Regions from separate parts of the Streptomyces sp. NPDC059828 genome, predicted to be linked through region 2. Evidence: riboswitches for the same ligand, from Rfam matches in the RefSeq annotation. Region 2 holds a riboswitch; each other region holds the start of a gene.
The links. Region 2 has a riboswitch for cobalamin ahead of ACFV6V_RS29625 (CbtB domain-containing protein). Riboswitches for the same ligand answer to the same signal wherever they lie in the genome.

Region 1: another riboswitch for cobalamin. It lies ahead of metE (5-methyltetrahydropteroyltriglutamate--homocysteine S-methyltransferase); the one in region 2 lies ahead of ACFV6V_RS29625 (CbtB domain-containing protein).
Region 3: another riboswitch for cobalamin. It lies ahead of ACFV6V_RS27845 (ribonucleoside-diphosphate reductase subunit alpha); the one in region 2 lies ahead of ACFV6V_RS29625 (CbtB domain-containing protein).
Region 4: another riboswitch for cobalamin. It lies ahead of ACFV6V_RS12690 (cobalamin biosynthesis protein); the one in region 2 lies ahead of ACFV6V_RS29625 (CbtB domain-containing protein).

Annotation. Positions count from the first base shown of each region.
Region 1 is NZ_JBHWIW010000027.1:47,795-52,428, reverse strand. It holds gene ACFV6V_RS18050 (ABC transporter substrate-binding protein) at 1-568, opposite strand, end outside; gene ACFV6V_RS18045 (sigma-70 family RNA polymerase sigma factor) at 715-1,338, opposite strand; gene ACFV6V_RS18040 (hypothetical protein) at 1,500-2,159, opposite strand; cobalamin riboswitch at 2,536-2,683, shown strand; gene metE (5-methyltetrahydropteroyltriglutamate--homocysteine S-methyltransferase) at 2,877-4,634, shown strand, end outside.
Region 2 is NZ_JBHWIW010000074.1:2,046-6,679, reverse strand. It holds gene ACFV6V_RS29645 (sensor histidine kinase) at 1-141, opposite strand, end outside; gene ACFV6V_RS29640 (response regulator) at 156-881, opposite strand; gene ACFV6V_RS29635 (alpha/beta fold hydrolase) at 1,118-1,765, shown strand; gene ACFV6V_RS29630 (CbtA family protein) at 1,896-2,687, opposite strand; gene ACFV6V_RS29625 (CbtB domain-containing protein) at 2,719-2,946, opposite strand; cobalamin riboswitch at 2,986-3,155, opposite strand; gene ACFV6V_RS29620 (histidine phosphatase family protein) at 3,272-3,847, shown strand; gene ACFV6V_RS29615 (DUF1775 domain-containing protein) at 3,889-4,634, opposite strand, start outside.
Region 3 is NZ_JBHWIW010000060.1:25,501-30,134, reverse strand. It holds gene ACFV6V_RS27850 (ribonucleotide-diphosphate reductase subunit beta) at 1-175, opposite strand, end outside; gene ACFV6V_RS27845 (ribonucleoside-diphosphate reductase subunit alpha) at 166-2,538, opposite strand; cobalamin riboswitch at 2,668-2,864, opposite strand; gene ACFV6V_RS27840 (GNAT family N-acetyltransferase) at 2,947-3,450, opposite strand; gene mctP (monocarboxylate uptake permease MctP) at 3,548-4,634, opposite strand, start outside.
Region 4 is NZ_JBHWIW010000016.1:70,895-75,528, reverse strand. It holds gene ACFV6V_RS12705 (class II aldolase/adducin family protein) at 1-69, opposite strand, end outside; gene ACFV6V_RS12700 (anion permease) at 253-1,494, shown strand; gene ACFV6V_RS12695 (hypothetical protein) at 1,512-1,733, shown strand; cobalamin riboswitch at 1,893-2,043, shown strand; gene ACFV6V_RS12690 (cobalamin biosynthesis protein) at 2,072-3,103, shown strand; gene ACFV6V_RS12685 (cobyric acid synthase) at 3,100-4,608, shown strand.

The sequences.
Region 1 (4,634 bases), on a different contig from region 2:
CGGTGACGGCCCCGAGTGCGGTGATGTCCTCCTCGACCGCGGCGAGGTCCTTCAGGGGGCCCTTGCTCTGCGCCGCGCACGCCGTGGACTTCAGGAAGACGTGCTTGATCCCGGCCGCCTTGAACTCCTCCGCGGTCGGCGCGTCGCCCATCCCGCCGCCGCCCATGTTGCCCATGGCGGCGAAGGTGTCGATGTACAGGTCGGCTCCGGAACCGAGGAGCTTCTCCTTCGGGATGACGGTCTCGCCGAGCACCGGAACCTCCTGCGCCATGGCGTCCAGCCCGGCCGGAAGAGTTCCCCTGCCGGGCGGGAATCCGGTGCCGGCCACCTTGTCGCCGGCGCCCAGACGGAGCAGCAGTTCCAGACTGGACGCGTTACTGGTGACGATCTTCTTCGGGGTGGCGTCGAAGGTGGTCTCGGCACCCATGCAGTCGGTGACGGTCACCGGCGCCCCGCCGGCGGAGGCGCCCGAGCCCTTGTCCCCCTTTTCGTCGGTTCCCCCGCCACATCCCGCCGCGAGGAGTCCGAGCAGGGCGACCGCCGTACCGCACCACACACGAGAACGCATTCAACTCTCCAGAACTGTTCGGCACAGGGGCAGCACATCGCCCCCGGTCCACAAGTCGGGTCGAGCACGGTGTGAGTTCCCGTACCGGTGTACGGATTCCGGCACGTGCCCGGGACACGCGCCGGAACCCGGCCCGGGCACGGCCTTCAGGCCACCAGCGCGGACGCGGTCACCGGCTCCTCGGCCTGCTCGATCAGCTCCATCAGCGTCGCCCGGGCACGCGCCACGCGGGACCGCACCGTGCCGATCGGACAGCCGCTCAGCTCCGCGGCCTCCGCATAAGGCAGCCCCAGCATCTGGGTGAGCACGAAAGCCTCCCTGCGTTCGGGCGGCAGTGCCGCCAGCAGTTCGAGCAGCGCCACCCCGTCGTCGAAGCCCGGCAGATCGCGGGGCTGGGCGAGTTCGACCGTGAGCTGCCAGTCCGGTACGTCGTGCAGCCGGGGCCTGGCGGCCGCGTACCGATAGCTGTCGATCACCGCGCGCCGGGCGATGGACAGCAGCCAGGCACGGGCCGACGACCGGCCCTCGAAACGGTGCAGACTGCCGAGCGCGCGCAGGAACGTGTCCTGGACGAGGTCGTCGGCCGACTGCGGATCACCGCACAAGTGGGCGACATAGCGCAGTACGTCGCGGTGCAGGGCACGGACGAACCGCTCCACGGCGTCGGCGTCACCGCCGCGGGCGGCGAGCGCCCAGGAGGTGATCGACTCGTCGGCCGGATTCACCTTGTCCGTCGTGTCCCATGAAGCGGGCAGGGCGGAAGAGATCACCTGGTGTCCTTCTCGGGTCGTCCGGAACCAGGACCGGGGTGCACAGCGGGCGCAGCAGAGCCCTGGTGCCGGCGTGTGGGGGCCGGCCGCTCCCCACGCGCTCGCGGGTCTGCGGCCGGTGCCCGAGGGGCACTTGGACCGCCTCGGGATTCCGGCTGTCGTCAGGCGACAGCGGACCCCACGGGCGGCCCTCGGGAGACGATGACGTGGACCAGGGGAAGCAGCCGCGACACAGGCGACGGGCGGCCGCGGCCACGCGGCCGCGGCCGGTGCTGAGGCGCCGGCAGCGCGAGCAGGAGCCGCAACGGCGCGGTCAGCCACCCGGCGACCGCGCGGAGGATCCGGAAGGCGGCTCGCTCTCCATGGGCGAGCCAGAGTCCGGTGAAGAGCGCCGCCAGCAGGTGCGCGGCGAGCATGCCGAGCGACCACGAGTCGCCGGCCATCACGTCCGGGAAGCCCGAGTGGCCCATGTCGTTGTAGCCGGGCCCCATGCCGGCGGACACCATGTGGTGCCCGGGGTGCTCCGGATGCGCGGAGTGATCGATGTGTTCCGCATGCTCAGGGTTCAGGGACTGCACGAGCGAGAATCCCGAGTGCAGCGCCGCCTGTGCGGCGACCACCACGGCCACCACAACGCCGCGTCCCCGCTCCCGGCCCGCCAGGCACCAGCCCAGCCCACCGGTCGCGCCGAGCCCTCCGACCAGCGTCCACCACGGGACGGACTCCCCGGACATCATGACGTGGCCGAGGGCGGCGAGCACCACGCATACGGCCGCGAACACCGCGGCCCGTAGCGTGCGTGAACACCACCCAGCAGTCATGGCGTCTCATCCTCGCATCCTGGGTCGGCGTCCCGGCAGACCGCCTTGCCGCACGCACGTGTCGGCTCCCCACCACCGTGACCGGCCCACACGTCCAACGGTGAGGGAATGCGGCGGAAGTGATGGAGAATCAGCGGTGGGACACCCCTGCCGCACCCTACGATGCGTCTGCCCCGGGCCATGCGCCGGGGCACACAACCGCATTGCATGCGCACCAGGGGGAAGCCGGTGCGAATCCGGCCCTGCCGTGCTCCGCCCCGCCGCCCGGATTCCCGTCGCGCATCCGAATTCCGGACAGAGCGCTCCGCAGCCGCCTGCCGCCCCGTAGGGTGGCCCCTGCAGCTGGTTCGCCCCGCCCTCCAGGCGGGAGGCGTCGTAAGAGGGAACCCGGTGGGAATCCGGGACTGCCCCGCAGCGGTGAGCGGGAACGACCGCCGTCATACGCACTGGACCCGCCAGGGTCTGGGAAGCGACGGCCAGTAGGTGTCCTCCCCATGAGGACGTGCCCGCGAGTCCGAAGACCTGCCCGCTGCCCGCGCGCGAACAGCCCGCACGCGGACATCCGGTGACCTCGTGGGTGGGTCGGCGCATATATCGGACGGCCGGACACCCGCGCGGCACCGCGCGCGGACCCGCACCCGTCCGGTTCTCCGCCCTTCGCACCTGCCCGCGTTCCGTCCCGGGACCTCAGGGAACCATCTCGCGAAGGAGATTTCCGTGACCACCGAATCCGCGGCAGCACGGGCCACCGTGCACGGATACCCGCGCCAGGGACAGCAGCGCGAACTCAAGAAGGCGATCGAGGGCTACTGGAGGGGCCGTGTCACCGCGGACTCCCTCAAGGCCACGGCAGGGGATCTGCGCCGGACGCACTGGCGCCAGCTCGCCGATGCCGGTGTCCATGAGGTCCCGACCGGGGACTTCTCGTACTACGACCACGTGCTCGACACCACCGTCATGGTCGGCGCGATCCCCGAACGCCACCGCGCGGCCGTCGCCGCCGACGCCCTGGACCGCTACTTCGCCATGGCCCGCGGCACCCAGGAGGTGGCGCCGCTGGAGATGACCAAGTGGTTCGACACCAACTACCACTACCTGGTGCCGGAGCTCGGACCCGACACCGTGTTCGCCGCCGACTCGACCAAGCAGGTCGCGGAGCTGAAGGAGGCGCTGGCGCTCGGGCTTTCCGCCCGTCCGGTGCTCGTCGGCCCCGTCACCTACCTGCTGCTCGCCAAGCCCGCACCCGGCGTCGCCGCGGGATTCGACCCGCTCACGCTGCTCGACCGGCTGCTGCCCGTGTACGCCGAGGTGCTCGCCGACCTGCGGGCGGCGGGTGCCGAGTGGGTGCAACTCGACGAGCCCGCCCTCGTCCAGGACCGGACGCCCGCCGAGCTGGGCGCCGCCGAGCGCGCCTGCCGCGCGCTCGGTGTGCTCACCGACCGGCCGAAGCTGCTCGTCGCCGGCTACTTCGACCGACTCGGCGACGCCCTGCCGGTGCTGGCCAAGGCCCCGGTCGAGGGCCTCGCCATCGACTTCACGGAGGCCGCCGCCGCCAACCTCGACGCCCTCGCGGCCGTCGGCGGGCTGCCGGGCAAGCGGCTGGTCGCCGGGGTCGTCAACGGCCGCAACATCTGGGTCAACGACCTGGAGAAGTCCCTGGCCACCCTCGGCACCCTGCTGGGGCTGGCGGACCGGGTCGACGTGGCCGCGTCGTGCTCCCTGCTGCATGTGCCGCTCGACGCGGCCTCCGAACACGACATCGAACCCCAGATCCTGCGCTGGCTGTCCTTCGCCAGGCAGAAGACCGCCGAAGTCGTCACACTCGCCCGGGGCCTGACCCACGGCACCGAGGCGATCGCCCCCAGCCTCGCCGCCAACCGGGCCGACCTGGCTTCCCGAGCCGCCTCCCCGCTCACTCACGACGCCGCCGTCCGGGCTCGTACCAGCACCGTCACGGACTCCGACGCCCGCCGCTCCCAGCCGTACGCCGAGCGGACCACCGCGCAACGTACCCGCCTCGCACTGCCGTTGCTCCCCACCACCACCGTCGGTTCGTTCCCCCAGACGACCGAACTGCGCACCGCGCGCGCCGATCTGAAGGCAGCCAGGATCGGCACGGCCGGATACGAGGAGCGCGTCAGGAACGAGATCCGGGAGGTGGTCGCCTTCCAGGAGAAGACCGGTCTTGACGTGCTGGTGCACGGCGAGGCCGAACGCAACGACATGGTCCAGTACTTCGCCGAGCAGCTCACCGGATATCTCGCCACCCAGCACGGCTGGGTCCAGTCCTACGGCACCCGGTACGTGCGCCCGCCGATCCTCGCCGGTGACATCTCACGCCCCGAACCGATGACGGTGCGCTGGACCGCGTACGCCCAGTCCCTGACCTCACGCCCCGTCAAGGGCATGCTCACCGGCCCGGTGACCATGCTCGCCTGGTCCTTCGTACGCGACGACCAGCCCCTCCCCGACACC
Region 2 (4,634 bases):
CAGCGGGTCATGGGTGCCGACCTGGATCCAGGCGTCGAACAGCGAGAACGCGACCAGGGCGGCATTGACCAGCGGGGTGGGCAGCCGTCTCGGCAGCGAGCCGTGCTCGGCCACCGTGTGGTCGACCACCGCGCCGTGCATGATTCCACGGGGGATCATGGCGCCTCCTCGTTACGGGTGCACGGCTCCTCCCCCGTACGCGACCCGTCCGCCTTCTGCCCCTCCGTGCGCGGCGGCCTGAGCAGCCCGGCCCGCTCGGCGAGCAGGGCGGCCTGGACCCGGCTGCCCACCTCCAGCTTGGTGAGGATCGCGCTGACATGGTCCTTCACCGTGCCGGTGCTCAGATGCATCCGCGTGGCGATGTCCCCGTTGGAGAGCCCCTCGGCGACGAGCACGAGCACGGCACGTTCGCGCTCGGTCAGCAGGCCGAAGCCCCGGGCCGCGCTCTCGTGGGAGCCCGCGCCGGTTTCGAGGTAGCGGTCCACGACCGTGCGGGTGATCTTGGAGGACAGTACTGCTCCCCCGTCGGCCAGGGTCCGCACCAGATAGGGCAGCGCCTCGGGGTCGGTGTCCTTGAGCAGGAAACCGGCAGCCCCCGAGCGCAGGGCCGTGGCCACGTACTCGTCCATGTCGAAGGTCGTGAGCATGGCGACCACGGGCGGTTGCGGCAGCTTGCGCAGCGCGGCCAGCACGGTGAGCCCGTCCACGTCCGGCATCCGGATGTCGAGCAGCACCACGTCGGGGCGACGCTCCTCGGCGGTCCTGACCGCTTCGCCACCGGGGACGGCCGCGACGACCTCGATGTCGTCGGCCGCGTCGAGGATGTGCTGGAAGCCCGTGCGGATCAGGGCTTCGTCGTCGACCACCAGTACCCGGATCACGTGTGCTCCACTCGCCCGTCGGACCACTACCCGATAAGCACCATTTCGTACCATGCCGGCCGGTGTCGCGATGGCTTGTCCCGGCCGGGCGGCGGGGACGCGCCCGCCACCCGGCGGGGGCGGTTCCGGACGACTGCCGGATGGTTGTATCGGGCAGCTTCCTTGACTCTTGAGCATATGACGCACGAGGTGTCGGCTCCCCGACAGCGCGACCGTGCGGGACCGGAGGACAGGGCATGGAGACGTTCAGCTATCGCGGCAGTGACGGTCACCCCCTACACGCCACCCGGCTGGGCATGGGACCGGCTGTGATCCTCCTGCACGACTCAGGCGGACTGCACAGTTCAGGCGGACCGGACCACCGCGGGCTGCTCCCCCTGGCCCGCCGGCTCACCGACAGCTACACCGTGACAGTCGCCGAGGCGCGGGACGCCGACGACGTGGCGTCGCTCGTCGGCCATCTCGGACTGCGCAAGGCGGCCGTCGGCGGTACGGGCACGGGCGCCGCCATCGCGCTCCGCGCGGCCGCAGACGATCCCGAGCGCATCGCGGCGACGGTCGTCATCAACCCCGACGACCTGGGCCCCGAGGACATCGCCCGCGCCTTCGGGGGCATGGCGGCACTGGCCGCCGTCTCCGTACCCACCCTGATCATCCCCGGTGGCGAACGGCACCACCGGCGCCGCGTACACACGCACAGACACACGCACGCGCCGAGCCTGGCCGAGGAGCTGGCCCGCGTACTCCCGCAGGGGAAACTCGCCAACCTCAGCTTCACCGCAGATCTGTGCAGCGCGGAGGACGTGGCCCAGTGGATGGCACCCGCGATGTGGGCCTTCCTCACCGCGCACCTCACGCGGCGGCCCGCCCGGGTCCTGGTCTGAAGCAGGATCACCAAGAAGGACTACGAAGAAGGACCACAGCAAAGGACCGGGAAGAAGACCGAGAGGTAGACCAAAAAGAAGGACCCCGCCCGAGCGCGCCCCCGGGCGGGGTCCATTCGTGTCGCGTGCCTCAGCTCGCGGGCACCGAAGCGGCCGGCTCCGCCGACTGCCGTGACGCCTGCGCGGGCTTGGGCTCCAGCACCCGCTGGGCCAGCTCGCCGAGGATCAGTCCGAGCGCGGCCCACAGCAGGGCCTGGACGCCGATCGACGCCAGACGGAACTGCCACAGGACATCGGCCGGGAAGTGCTCCGGGATCGCGTCGCCCGCCGGGAGGAAGGCCAGTGCGATCCCGACCGCCACGGCGAAGGCGGCGCCCGCGGCGATCGTCGCGTTCCAGTTGCCCCAGCGCGGCGCGAGCCTCTTGCCGACCAGCACCGCCCCGATCAGCAGCAGCACGCTGAGCACGATCATCAGGAAGAACATCGCGGTGCGCTGGTTGAGGGTCTCCGGGTCGCCGACGGCGGGCGGGTTGGCCGGATACTTGAGGAACGGTACGAACGCGACGGCGAGGAAGCCCCCCGCCGCGACGAACGCGGCCGTGACGCGTGCGCCGAAGGCCCCCACGCGGCCGAGCGCGAAGCAGAGCGCCAGTGCCGTGATGCCGCCGAGTGCCGTGCCGTAGACCAGAACGGCCGTGCTCAGACCGGCGGTCGACTGCACCGCGCGGCTGACCAGTTCCTCTTCCGGCTCGCCACCGCCACCGCCGTGGCCGTGGTGAGCCGCGCCCGCCTCCTCGACGGCGATGGCGGCGTCGACCTGCGGTTCACCGATGAGGTAGGCGAGTCCGAACGAGAGCAGCCCGGCGAGCACGCCCGCGAGCATGCCGCGGACCAGGAGGGCCCTTACGGTTGCGGAGTTCATGTGCTGATGTCCTGTTCCGTGCGTATGCGTATCAGTGGCACGGGAAGCCGAGCAGATGACGGCCGTCGTGGACCCACTCGTGGACGCCCTCGCCGGAGAACACGGAGAAGGCGCCCTGTTCGGCACCGACGAAGTAGAGCAGGACGAGCATCAGCAGACCGAAGAAGGCGGCCCAGGGCGCGACGACGCGGACCGGGAGCTTCGCCACGACGGGCTGGGAAACGGGGATTTCGACGGGTGTGATGGCGGACTGGGCCATACCGGACCTCCTCGGGAACACGCGTCCCGCTTTCGGTGGTGCACGCGATGACGATCACGGGTCTGACTCACCCGGCGGACCCGTCCCCGGCAAGGGACTTGACCGCCTGGCACACAGTGGCGCGACCGTGCCGGTTTCTCACCGGACTTCCGTGTATGCCGTCATCCTTTCGGAGGAAGGGTATCGGTCCGCGAACCCGCCGCCAATAGGGCCTTTGACCAGCGATCTTCATCACACAGGGGCGCTCGGGCGGGGTGCGCGGGCGGCCGTAGGATCCGGAACGGCCCGGGAGCGGGCCAGTCAACACGGGGAGGAATCCGGCCAAATGTCGATCAGGCTGACACTGCTGTGCGCGGCAGCCGGCCCCTCGGCACGCGGCGAAGCGCGGTTCGGTGACGGACCACTCGACGAACGGGGCGTACGCGAGGCCAGGGCCGCGGCGGCCGCGCTGCCCGCCGCATCGGTGGTGCTCAGGGCGCCGTCCGTACGGTGCGGGCAGACGGTACAGGCGCTGGGACTCGACGCGGCCGTCGACGACCGACTCCGCGATCTGGACTACGGGGACTGGCAGGGGCGCTCGCTCGCCGATGTGGTGGCGGCCGTGGGCCCCGAGCCCGTCGGGGAATGGACCACCGACCCCGGGGCGGCACCGCACGGCGGGGAGTCCGTGCGGGAGCTGTGCCTGCGGATCGGCGCCTGGCTGGACGAACTGCCGCAGGACGCCGGGCGGGGCGTGCTGGGCGTGGTCGAGCCGGCCGTCGTACGGGCCGCGAGCGTGCACGCGCTCGGCGCGCCGCTGTCCGCGTTCTGGCGGATCGACGTGCCACCGCTGTCCGGTGTCGGCCTCACCGGCCGTGCGGGACGGTGGAATCTGCGGCTGATCGCGACGGCCTCCCCGTAGACAACACAAAGGCACAGGGAGGCCGCACACTGCCGAAGCGGTCAGGCAGAGGCACTCCGGCGCTTCCACCACACAGCACCACCGGCGAGGGCGGCCAGCAGCACCGCACCGATGACCAGCGCGGGGGCGGGCGGCGAGCCGCCGTCGCTCTCCCGCTCCTGCTCGGGTCCCTGCTGCCCGGTCGCGCGCTTCGCCGGGGCCTCGCTCGCCGGGGTCCCCATCACCGGGGACTTCTCCGGTGCGGCGCTCGGGCTGGGCGCCACCGGCTTGGCCCCGGGCGCCGCGGGCTTCAGGGCGAGCAGCGGCGCCGGGTTGCCGTCCCCATGACTGTGACCGTGGCCGTCCCCGCCGCCGGACTGCTCCAGCTCGATCCAGCGGTCGACCCGCCCGTCGCCGTATGTCTGGAGGGTCTTGAACGCCAGCGACTTGGCGTCGGGCAACTGCCGTACGGTCACGGAGTACTCGACGTCATCGCCGACCCCGACCGCGGGGCCGGAGACGGTGTATCCGCGCGGTGTGGCCGCGAACTTCCAGCCGTCCGGACCCTCCTTGTAGGTGATGTCGGCCGGGACGATGCCCTCGGGGAGGATGACCTCCATCTTGCTGATGCCCGCGCTGTCGGACTCGGACTCGGCGCTGAAGTCCAGCGTGACGTTCTCGGCGAGGGCCGCGGCGCCCTCCGCCTCGACCTCCACGTGTGCCGATGCGGGGACGGCGAAGGCGAGCGAGGCCGCGAACGCGGCTCCGGTGAGGACGGAGAGACGGCGCGCGGTGCGCGCCGTAGTGC
Region 3 (4,634 bases), on a different contig from region 2:
CGTCGGAGTGGAGGTCGACCTCCTCCACCGTCCAGGTGTTCTTGATCGCGTCCCGGTAGCGCTCGTAGAAGTCGGGGTAGCGCATCGGGCGGAGCGTCAGCTCGAAGCCGGGGTCGAGCAGGTTCTTCTCCCGCGCCGTCGTGGCGCTGGTGGCTTCGGTGGACATTACTGGCATGCCTCGCAGGACTCGGGGTTCTCAAGGGAGCAGGCGACGGCGTCCGCGTCGGGAGCGGCCTGCTGGGCGGGGATGGGGGCGGCGACGGCCGCCGGAGTGCCGGACGCGGCGCGGGCGATCCGGGTGGCCGGGCGGGAGCGCAGGTAGTACGTCGTCTTCAGGCCCCGCTTCCAGGCGTACGCGTACATCGAGCTGAGCTTGCCGATGGTCGGCGTCTCCATGAAGAGGTTCAGCGACTGCGACTGGTCCAGGAACGGGGTGCGGTCCGCGGCCATGTCGATCAGGCCTCGCTGCGGGATCTCCCAGGCCGTGCGGTACAGCTCCCGGACGTCCGCGGGGATCCAGCTGAGGCCCTGCACCGAGCCGCTGGAGTCACGCAGCGCCTCGCGGGTCTGCGCGTCCCACACGCCCAGCTGCTTCAGCTCGTCCACCAGGTACGAGTTGACCTGGAGGAACTCGCCCGACAGCGTCTCGCGCTTGAACAGGTTGGAGACCTGCGGCTCGATGCACTCGTAGACACCCGCGATCGACGCGATGGTCGCGGTGGGGGCGATGGCGAGCAGCAGCGAATTGCGCATCCCGGTGGTGTTGACCCGCTCGCGCAGCGCGGCCCAGCGCTCGGGCCAGTTGAGCTCGACCCCGTAGTGGTCCGGGTGCAGCACACCGCGTGCCGTGCGGGTCTGCTCCCAGGCGGGCAGCGGGCCGCTGCGCTCGGCGAGGTCGCAGGACGCCTCGTACGCCGCCAGCATGATCCGCTCGGCGATCCGGGTCGACAGCGCCTTCGCCTCGGCGGAGTCGAAGGGCAGCCGCAGCTTGAAGAAGACGTCCTGGAGGCCCATCGCCCCCAGGCCCACCGGGCGCCACTTCGCGTTGGAGCGGCCGGCCTGCTCGGTCGGGTAGAAGTTGATGTCCACGACCCGGTCGAGGAAGGTCACGGCCGTACGGACGGTCTCGTCCAGCCGCTCCCAGTCGATGGAGCCCTCGGGGGTGACGAACGCGCCCAGGTTGACCGAGCCGAGGTTGCAGACGGCCGTCTCGCCGTCGTTCGTGACCTCGATGATCTCGGTGCAGAGGTTCGAGGAGTGGACGACGGTGCCGGGCTCCGCGGTCTGGTTCGCCGTGCGGTTCGAGGCGTCCTTGAACGTCATCCAGCCGTTGCCGGTCTGGGCGAGCGTGCGCATCATCCGGCCGTACAGGTCTCGGGCGGGGATCGTCTTGCGGGCGAGCCCCGCCTCCTCCGCCTTGCGGTAGGCGGCGTCGAACTCGGCGCCCCACAGGTCGACCAGCCCGGGCACGTCCACCGGAGAGAACAGCGACCACTCGGCGTCGGCGTTCACCCGGCGCATGAACTCGTCCGGGATCCAGTGCGCCAGGTTGAGGTTGTGCGTACGCCGCGCTTCCTCACCCGTGTTGTCGCGCAGCTCCAGGAACTCCTCGATGTCCGCGTGCCAGGTCTCCAGGTAGACGCAGGCCGCACCCTTGCGCCGGCCCCCCTGGTTGACGGCGGCGACCGAGGAGTCCAGGGTGCGCAGGAACGGCACGATGCCGTTGGAGTGTCCGTTGGTGCCGCGGATCAGCGAACCGCGGGAGCGGATGCGGGAGTACGAAAGACCGATACCGCCCGCGTGCTTCGACAGCCGCGCCACCTGGTGGTAGCGGTCGTAGATCGAGTCCAGCTCGTCCAGCGGCGAGTCCAGCAGGTAGCAGGACGACATCTGGGGGTGCCGGGTGCCGGAGTTGAAGAGCGTCGGCGACGACGGCAGATAGTCCAGCCGGCTCATCAGCCCGTACAGCGCGGCGACTTCGTCCACCGCGCGCGCGGACCCGTCCTCGGCGAGACCGCAGGCGACCCGCAGCATGAACTGCTGCGGGGTCTCGACCACTTTGCGGGTGATCGGGTGGCGCAGCAGATAGCGGCTGTAGAGGGTGCGGAGTCCGAAGTAGCCGAAGCGGTCGTCGGCGGCCGGGTCGATGAGAGCGTCGAGACGGGCGGCATGCTCCTGGACGAAAGCGGCCGTACGGTCCGCGATCAGCCCCTCGAGATGACCGACGGCGACGGAGGAGGCGAAGCCGCTGGCCCCCTGCGAGGCCGCCTCGTCGGCGATGGTGATGCTGAGCAGCCGGGCCGCGAGCCGGGAGTACGCCGGGTCCTCGGCGATCAGCCCCGCGGCCGCCTCCGTGGCCAGCTCCCGCAGTTCGGCTTCGTCCGAACCGGCGTGGCGTCCCCGGAGCGCGGCGGCGGCGACCCTGCCGGGGTCGGTGTCGGGGAGGTCCGCGGTGAGGTCGGTCAGGATCCGCAGCAGCGCGGTTCCTGGCCCATCGGCGAGCTGCGTTGAAGCAGGGTCTGGGGGCGCGATGGTCACGGGGTGCTCTCCCTCACTCGGCTCGGGGCCGGCGGGGAAGTGGCGTGCGGGCGTGTGTCTGGGCAGCACAACGCTCCGCGTCCACCAGCCTGATCCGCGAGGCCCGGACGTCTCGGAACCCGGACCGGATGGACCGGGTGCGTTGCCGACAGGTCCTCGGACTCGTGGGTGTGCGCTCACTCCCGTGCACGCACGCACGGATACGCCGCGCGGGCATGCCTCATGGGTACGCGAAAGGAACGAATGCAGACCGACTCACCGTTGCGGGACAGTTCCGGATTTCCACCGGATTCCCCTGCTGCGGCAACGGAGTCGAGCATACATGTAGGGGCGCGGCGTTGCCGCGCCCCCCACATGTTGTGTCGCGGTGGTGTCGCGTCTCCCCTCGGGCGAGCCGGGGTTCAGCCCTCAGAGCTCAAGGGCGTACGTCAGCAGAGGGTCCAGGCCGGCGATCGGCACCCAGTCCCGTGCGGGCGTCCGTACGAAGCCCAGACGCTCGTATATGCGGTGGGCCGCGCGCATCTGCTGATCGGTCGACAGCACCAGTCGGCGGCAGCCTTCGATGCCCCGGGCCCGCTCGACGCACGCTATGACGAGAGCCTCGCCGATACCCCGTTTCCGGGCTTCGGTGGCGACGACCAGCATCCTGAACTCGGCCTCGTCATCGCCCGCGATATTGGCGTAGGGCTTCGCTCCCGCCGTGAACGCCACTCCGCCGAGCAGGCGCCCCGAGCCGTCCACGGCGACGAGCACCTCGGCCTGTGCGGCTCTCGCTGCCGTGTCCCGCAGCACGGGGAGATAGGGGTCCTGCTCCCCGAAGGCCAGCAGTCCGTCCCCGAGATAGGTCTGTGCGGTGAGCTCGCCGAGGGCGTCGTACTCCTGCGGCTCCACCTGTCGGATGATCACGTCCATCCCGGCAGTCTGCCGCACACGGGGGAATGCCACACCGGGACAGCGGCGCCTGGCCGCTGTCCCGGAGGGAGGAAGCGGCCAGGCGGTGTCCGGTGTGTCAGTGGGTCGCGGCGGTCAGCTTCGGGGCCTCCGTCTCGACTCCGGGGTCTCCCGCGTCCGCCGTGTAGTCCTCGGGGGACGTCTCGTCGACACCGTCCGGAGCGTTCGTGGCCCGCAGCACGAAGGTGAGGACCACCGTCACCAGCACATTGAGCACAAACGCCGTCAGACCGATGTAGCCGATCTCGCCGATGCCCGGGATCTCGGTGGACGAGCCGCCGAAGTGCTTCTGGGTCGGGCTCGCGACACCGTACGCCGCCGCCGTGCCGTAGATCATTCCGACGGCCCAGCCGGCGAGCAGTGCCCAGCGGTGGAACCAGCGGGTGAACAGCCCGCCGACCAGGGCCGGGAAGGTCTGAAGGATCCAGATGCCGCCCAGGAGCTGGAAGTTGATGGCGACCGTCTTGTCCATGGTGAGGACGAAGGCCAGCGCGCCCACCTTCACCAGCAGCGACACCAGCTTCGAGACCTTGGTCTCCTGCTCCGGTGTCGCGTCCGGCTTCAGGAAGTCCTTGTAGATGTTTCGCGTGAACAGATTCGCCGCCGCGATCGACATGATCGCGGCCGGCACCAGTGCGCCGATACCGATGGCGGCGAAGGCCACCCCCGCGAACCAGTCGGGGAACATGTTCTCGAACAGCTGCGGAATCGCGAGCTGGCCGTTGGTCACCTTGACCCCGGCAGCGATCGCCATGAACCCGAGCAGGGCGAGCAGCCCCAGCATCAGCGAGTAGAGCGGCAGTATGGTCGTGTTGCGCCGGATCACGTCACGGCTGCGCGAGGACAGCGTCGCGGTGATCGAGTGCGGATACATGAACAGCGCCAGCGCGGAACCGAGTGCCAGCGTGGCGTAGCCCCATTGACCCATCTCACCGGGCACCAGGGCCCCGAAGGGCTTGTCGGTCTTCGGGTTGGTCTGGGACAGAGCGTCGCCCGCCTTGGCGAAGATCGCGTCGAAACCACCCAGTTTGATGGGGATGTAGATGATGGCGACGGCGATCACCAGATAGATGAGCGTGTCCTTCACGAAGGCGATCAGCGCGGGCGCCCGCAGCCCGGACGAGTAGGTGTACGCCGCGAGCACG
Region 4 (4,634 bases), on a different contig from region 2:
GTCCATCCACGCCCGCGCGACCGGCTCGTGCTGCCCGTCGTACCGTTCGTCCTGCTGCCGCCGACTCATGGGCTGATCATGCCAGGCACCCGGCCGCGGACTCCGCGCTTCGGCCCGCGCAAGCACCTTCTCCGCCAAGCGGAATGGCCATACCCTTCTGGAGTCACTCATGAGCCGTGCTGAGTTCATCTTCCGTTCACTCAGCTTGCTTACGTTCGGCTGGCCACTGACGTCCAATAGAAGCCTGGGTAAATGGAACACATCACGCTTCTCCTCGGGATCGTGATCATCACCGCTCTCGTGTTCGATTTCACGAACGGTTTCCACGACACAGCCAACGCGATGGCCACAACCATCTCGACCGGGGCACTCAGACCGAAGACGGCGGTGGCCATGTCGGCCGCGCTGAATCTCGTCGGCGCCTTCCTGTCCGTCGAGGTCGCCAAGACGATCTCCGGCGGGCTCATCAAGGAAGAGGGCATCCGCACAGAAGTGATCTTCGCCGCGCTCGTCGGCGCGATCCTGTGGAACCTGCTCACCTGGCTGCTCGGCCTGCCGTCCAGCTCGTCGCACGCCCTGTTCGGCGGTCTCATAGGCGCCGCCGTGATGTCCGCGGGCTTCTCGGCCGTGAACGGCGGGACGATCGTCACCAAGGTGCTGATCCCGGCCGTCGCCGCGCCGCTGGTCGCCGGTCTCGCCGCGTTCCTCGCGACGAGGCTGACGTACAAGATCGGCAACGGTGCCGACGACAAGGCCACGTCCAAGGGCTACCGGGCGGGTCAGATCGCCTCGGCCGGCCTCGTCTCCCTCGCGCACGGCACCAACGACGCGCAGAAGACCATGGGCGTCATCACCCTGGCCCTGGTCACGGGCGGCGTGCTCGCCCCCGGCTCCAACCCCCCGATGTGGGTCATCGTCTCCGCGGGTCTGGCGATCGCGCTCGGCACGTACCTGGGCGGCTGGCGCATCATCCGCACCATGGGCAGGGGACTGACCGACCTCCAGCCGCAGCAGGGCTTCACCGCCCAGACCAGCGCCGCGACGGTCATTCTGGCCTCCTCGAACCTGGGCTTCTCGCTCTCCACCACCCAGTCGTGCTCCGGTGCCGTGATGGGCGCGGGGCTCGGCCGCAAGGGCGGTGTGGTCCGCTGGTCCACCGCGACCCGGATGTTCGTCGCCTGGGGCCTCACCCTCCCCGCGGCCGGTCTGGTCGGTGCCGCCGCGGAATTCCTGACCAGCCAGGGCGCCTGGGGCACCGCCACCGTCGCCGTACTGCTCGTCGCGGGCTCGGCCGCCATCTGGGCGCTGTCGCGCCGCAAGCCGGTCGATCACACGAACGTCACCGCCGACGAGATCACCGAGGCTCCGGGTGTGGTCACCACCGCCATCGCGGCCGTGACCCCGCCGCCCACCGTGGCCGCGGCCGAGGAGCTGAAGGCCACCATCCCGGCTCCCGCCAGTGAGTCCGCTCCCGCGCCCACCGCCACGGTGTAAGGAAGAAACGAATCAGCATGAAGATCGACTGGGCAGCTCTGGGCTCCGTCTTCGGTGTGAGCCTCATCGTGACCGTCGCCCTGGTGGGCCTGTTCACCCTGGGCATCGTGGGCCTCTCCAAGCAGGAGGCGGCAGCCGCGCAGGGGGGCTCCGCCGGCCTGGCCCGCACCGGCGCGTACGCCTGCTTCGCCCTGTGCGCCGCCGCCGTGGCATACGGGATCTATCTGATCGTCTCCTGACGATCGGCGGCACGGCAGCCGACAGAACAACGCATGGGAGCCGGACACCCCCGAGGGGGTGTCCGGCTCCCGCTCTCTGCGCACCCCCCACACACACCGCGGTGTGGGCCTGCGCACACTGTCCCGTCGCAGGTCAAAGGTGAGTTGACGGGTGTTCGCGGCCCATGGTGGACTTCCGGGGCCACTTACGGCGGCAGAAGAGGAAGCCGGTGCGAATCCGGCGCGGTCCCGCCACTGTCACCGGGCGCACCCCCTCCACCAGGGCGCTCCCCGAAGCCAGGAACTCTCTCCCGCCGGATCACGTCGAGCCAGGGCGCGGACCCTGAGTGAGGACGAACATGCCTGCCGAGCAGCGGGCGCCGGGGGGACTCGTCCCTGCTGTCGCTGTCCCTGCCATCACGTTCGCTTACGGCGCCACGGCCGGACTCGTCGGCGACCTGCTCTTCGGCGATCCCCGCCGAGGGCATCCGGTCGCCGCCTTCGGCAGGGCCGCCGCCGCCGTCGAGCGCGGACTCTGGCGCGACCACCGCGGCTGGGGTGCCCTGCACACGGCGCTGTGCGCCGGGGGCGCGATCGCCGCGGGTGCGCTGGGCACCGCTTCCGTACGCCGGTCCCGTACCGCGTCCCTGGCCCTGACCGCCGCCGCCACCTGGGCCGTCGTGGGTGGTACCACCCTCGGCAGGGAGGCGAGGGCGATCGGCGGGGCCCTCGCGGTCGGTGACATCGAGACCGCCCGTGAGCGCCTCCCCCATCTCTGCGGCCGTGACCCCCAGGCACTGGACGGCCCCGGGATCGCCCGCGCCGTCGTGGAGTCCGTCGCCGAGAACACCTCGGACGCCGTGGTCGGCGCGCTGGTGTGGGGCGCGGTGGCGGGCGTGCCCGGTCTCGTGGGCTTCCGTGCCGTGAACACCCTGGACGCCATGGTGGGCCACAAGTCGCCCCGCTACCGGCGGTACGGCTGGGCATCGGCTCGCCTCGACGATGTGGCGGGCTGGCCGGGCGCCCGGCTCACCGCCGGCCTCGCCGTACTCGCCGGCGGCGACCCCCGAGGTGCCGTACGGGCCTGGCGTGCGGACGCGGCGAAGCATCCCAGTCCCAACGCGGGTCCGGTGGAGGCGTCGTTCGCGGGTGCGCTCGGGGTACGTCTCGGGGGGACGCTCTCGTACGGCGGGCGCACCGAGGAACGGCCCGTGCTCAACGGACAGGGCCGGGCCGTCGAGGTGGCGGACATCGAGCGCGCGGTACGGCTGTCGCGCCGGGTGGGCGTGCTGGCGCTCGCGGCATGCGCGGGCGCACGGCTCGCCTGCACGGCGGCGACGGCGATGCGGGGCAGGAACGGCATGAGAGACATGAGGGGGAGGCGGAAGTGAGCGGCGGAGGACTGCTGGTCGCCGGCACCACGTCGGACGCGGGCAAGAGCGTCGTCACGGCGGGGATCTGCCGGTGGCTGGTGCGCCAGGGTGTGAAGGTCGCCCCCTTCAAGGGGCAGAACATGTCGCTCAACTCCTTCGTCACCCGCGAGGGTGCCGAGATCGGCCGGGCGCAGGCCATGCAGGCCCAGGCGGCGCGCGTGGAACCAACGGCGCTGATGAACCCGGTGCTGCTCAAGCCGGGCAGTGACCGCTCCAGCCAGGTGGTACTGATGGGCAAGCCGGTGGGCGAGCTGAGCGCACGCGGCTACCACGGCGGCAGACAGCAGACGCTGTTCGAGCCGGTGGTGGAATGCCTGGAGAAGCTGCGGAGCACCTACGACGCCGTGATCTGCGAGGGCGCCGGCAGCCCCGCCGAGATCAATCTGCGCCGCACCGACATCGTCAACATGGGCATCGCACGGGCCGCCCGCCTTCCCGTGGTGGTGGTCGGGGACATCGACCGGGGCGGGGTCTTCGCGCAGTTCTTCGGGACGACCGCGCTGCTCGCGCCCGAGGACCAGGAGCTGGTCGCGGGCTATCTGGTCAACAAGTTCCGCGGCGACGTGACGCTGCTGGAGCCGGGGCTCGAGATGCTGCACGGGCTGACCGGACGGCGGACGTTCGGTGTGCTGCCCTACGCCCACGGCCTCGGCATCGATGAGGAGGACGGGCTGCGGGTCTCGCTGCGGGGCGCCGTACGCGAGTCGGTGACCGCCGCGCCGCTGGGCGATGACGTGCTTCGGGTCGCGGTGTGCGCCGTGCCGCTGATGTCCAACTTCACCGATGTGGACGCGCTGGCGGCCGAGCCGGGCGTGATCGTGCGGTTCGTGGACCGCGCCGAGGAGCTTGCCGACGCGGACCTGGTGGTCGTGCCCGGCACCCGCGGCACCGTGAAGGCGCTCGCCTGGCTGCGTGAGCGCGGGCTCGCGGACGCGATCGCGCGGCGGGCCGCCGAGGGCAGGCCCGTGCTGGGGATCTGCGGCGGTTTCCAGGCCCTCGGCGAGCACATCGAGGACGAGGTGGAGTCACGCGCGGGCGAGGTCGACGCACTCGGACTGCTGCCGGTGCGCGTGCGGTTCGCGCGGGAGAAGACCCTGGCCCGGCCGGTGGGCGAAGCGCTCGGCGAGCGGGTCGAGGGCTACGAGATCCACCATGGCGTCGCCGAGGTGCTGGGCGGCGAGCCCTTCCTGGACGGCTGCCGGGTCGGTGCCGTCTGGGGCACCCACTGGCATGGCTCGCTGGAGAGCGACGGCTTCCGGCGGGCGTTCCTCCGGGAGGTCGCCGCGGCGGCCGGACGCCGGTTCGTACCGGCGCCGGACACCAGCTTCGGTCTGCTGCGCGAGGAACAGCTCGACCGCCTCGGCGATCTGATCGAGGAACACGCCGACACCGCCGCCCTGCTCGAACTGATCGAGCGCGGCGCCCCCGCGGGCCTGCCCTTCGTCCCTCCGGGGGCACCATGAGGCGGGCGGCCCCGGACTCCGTCCGC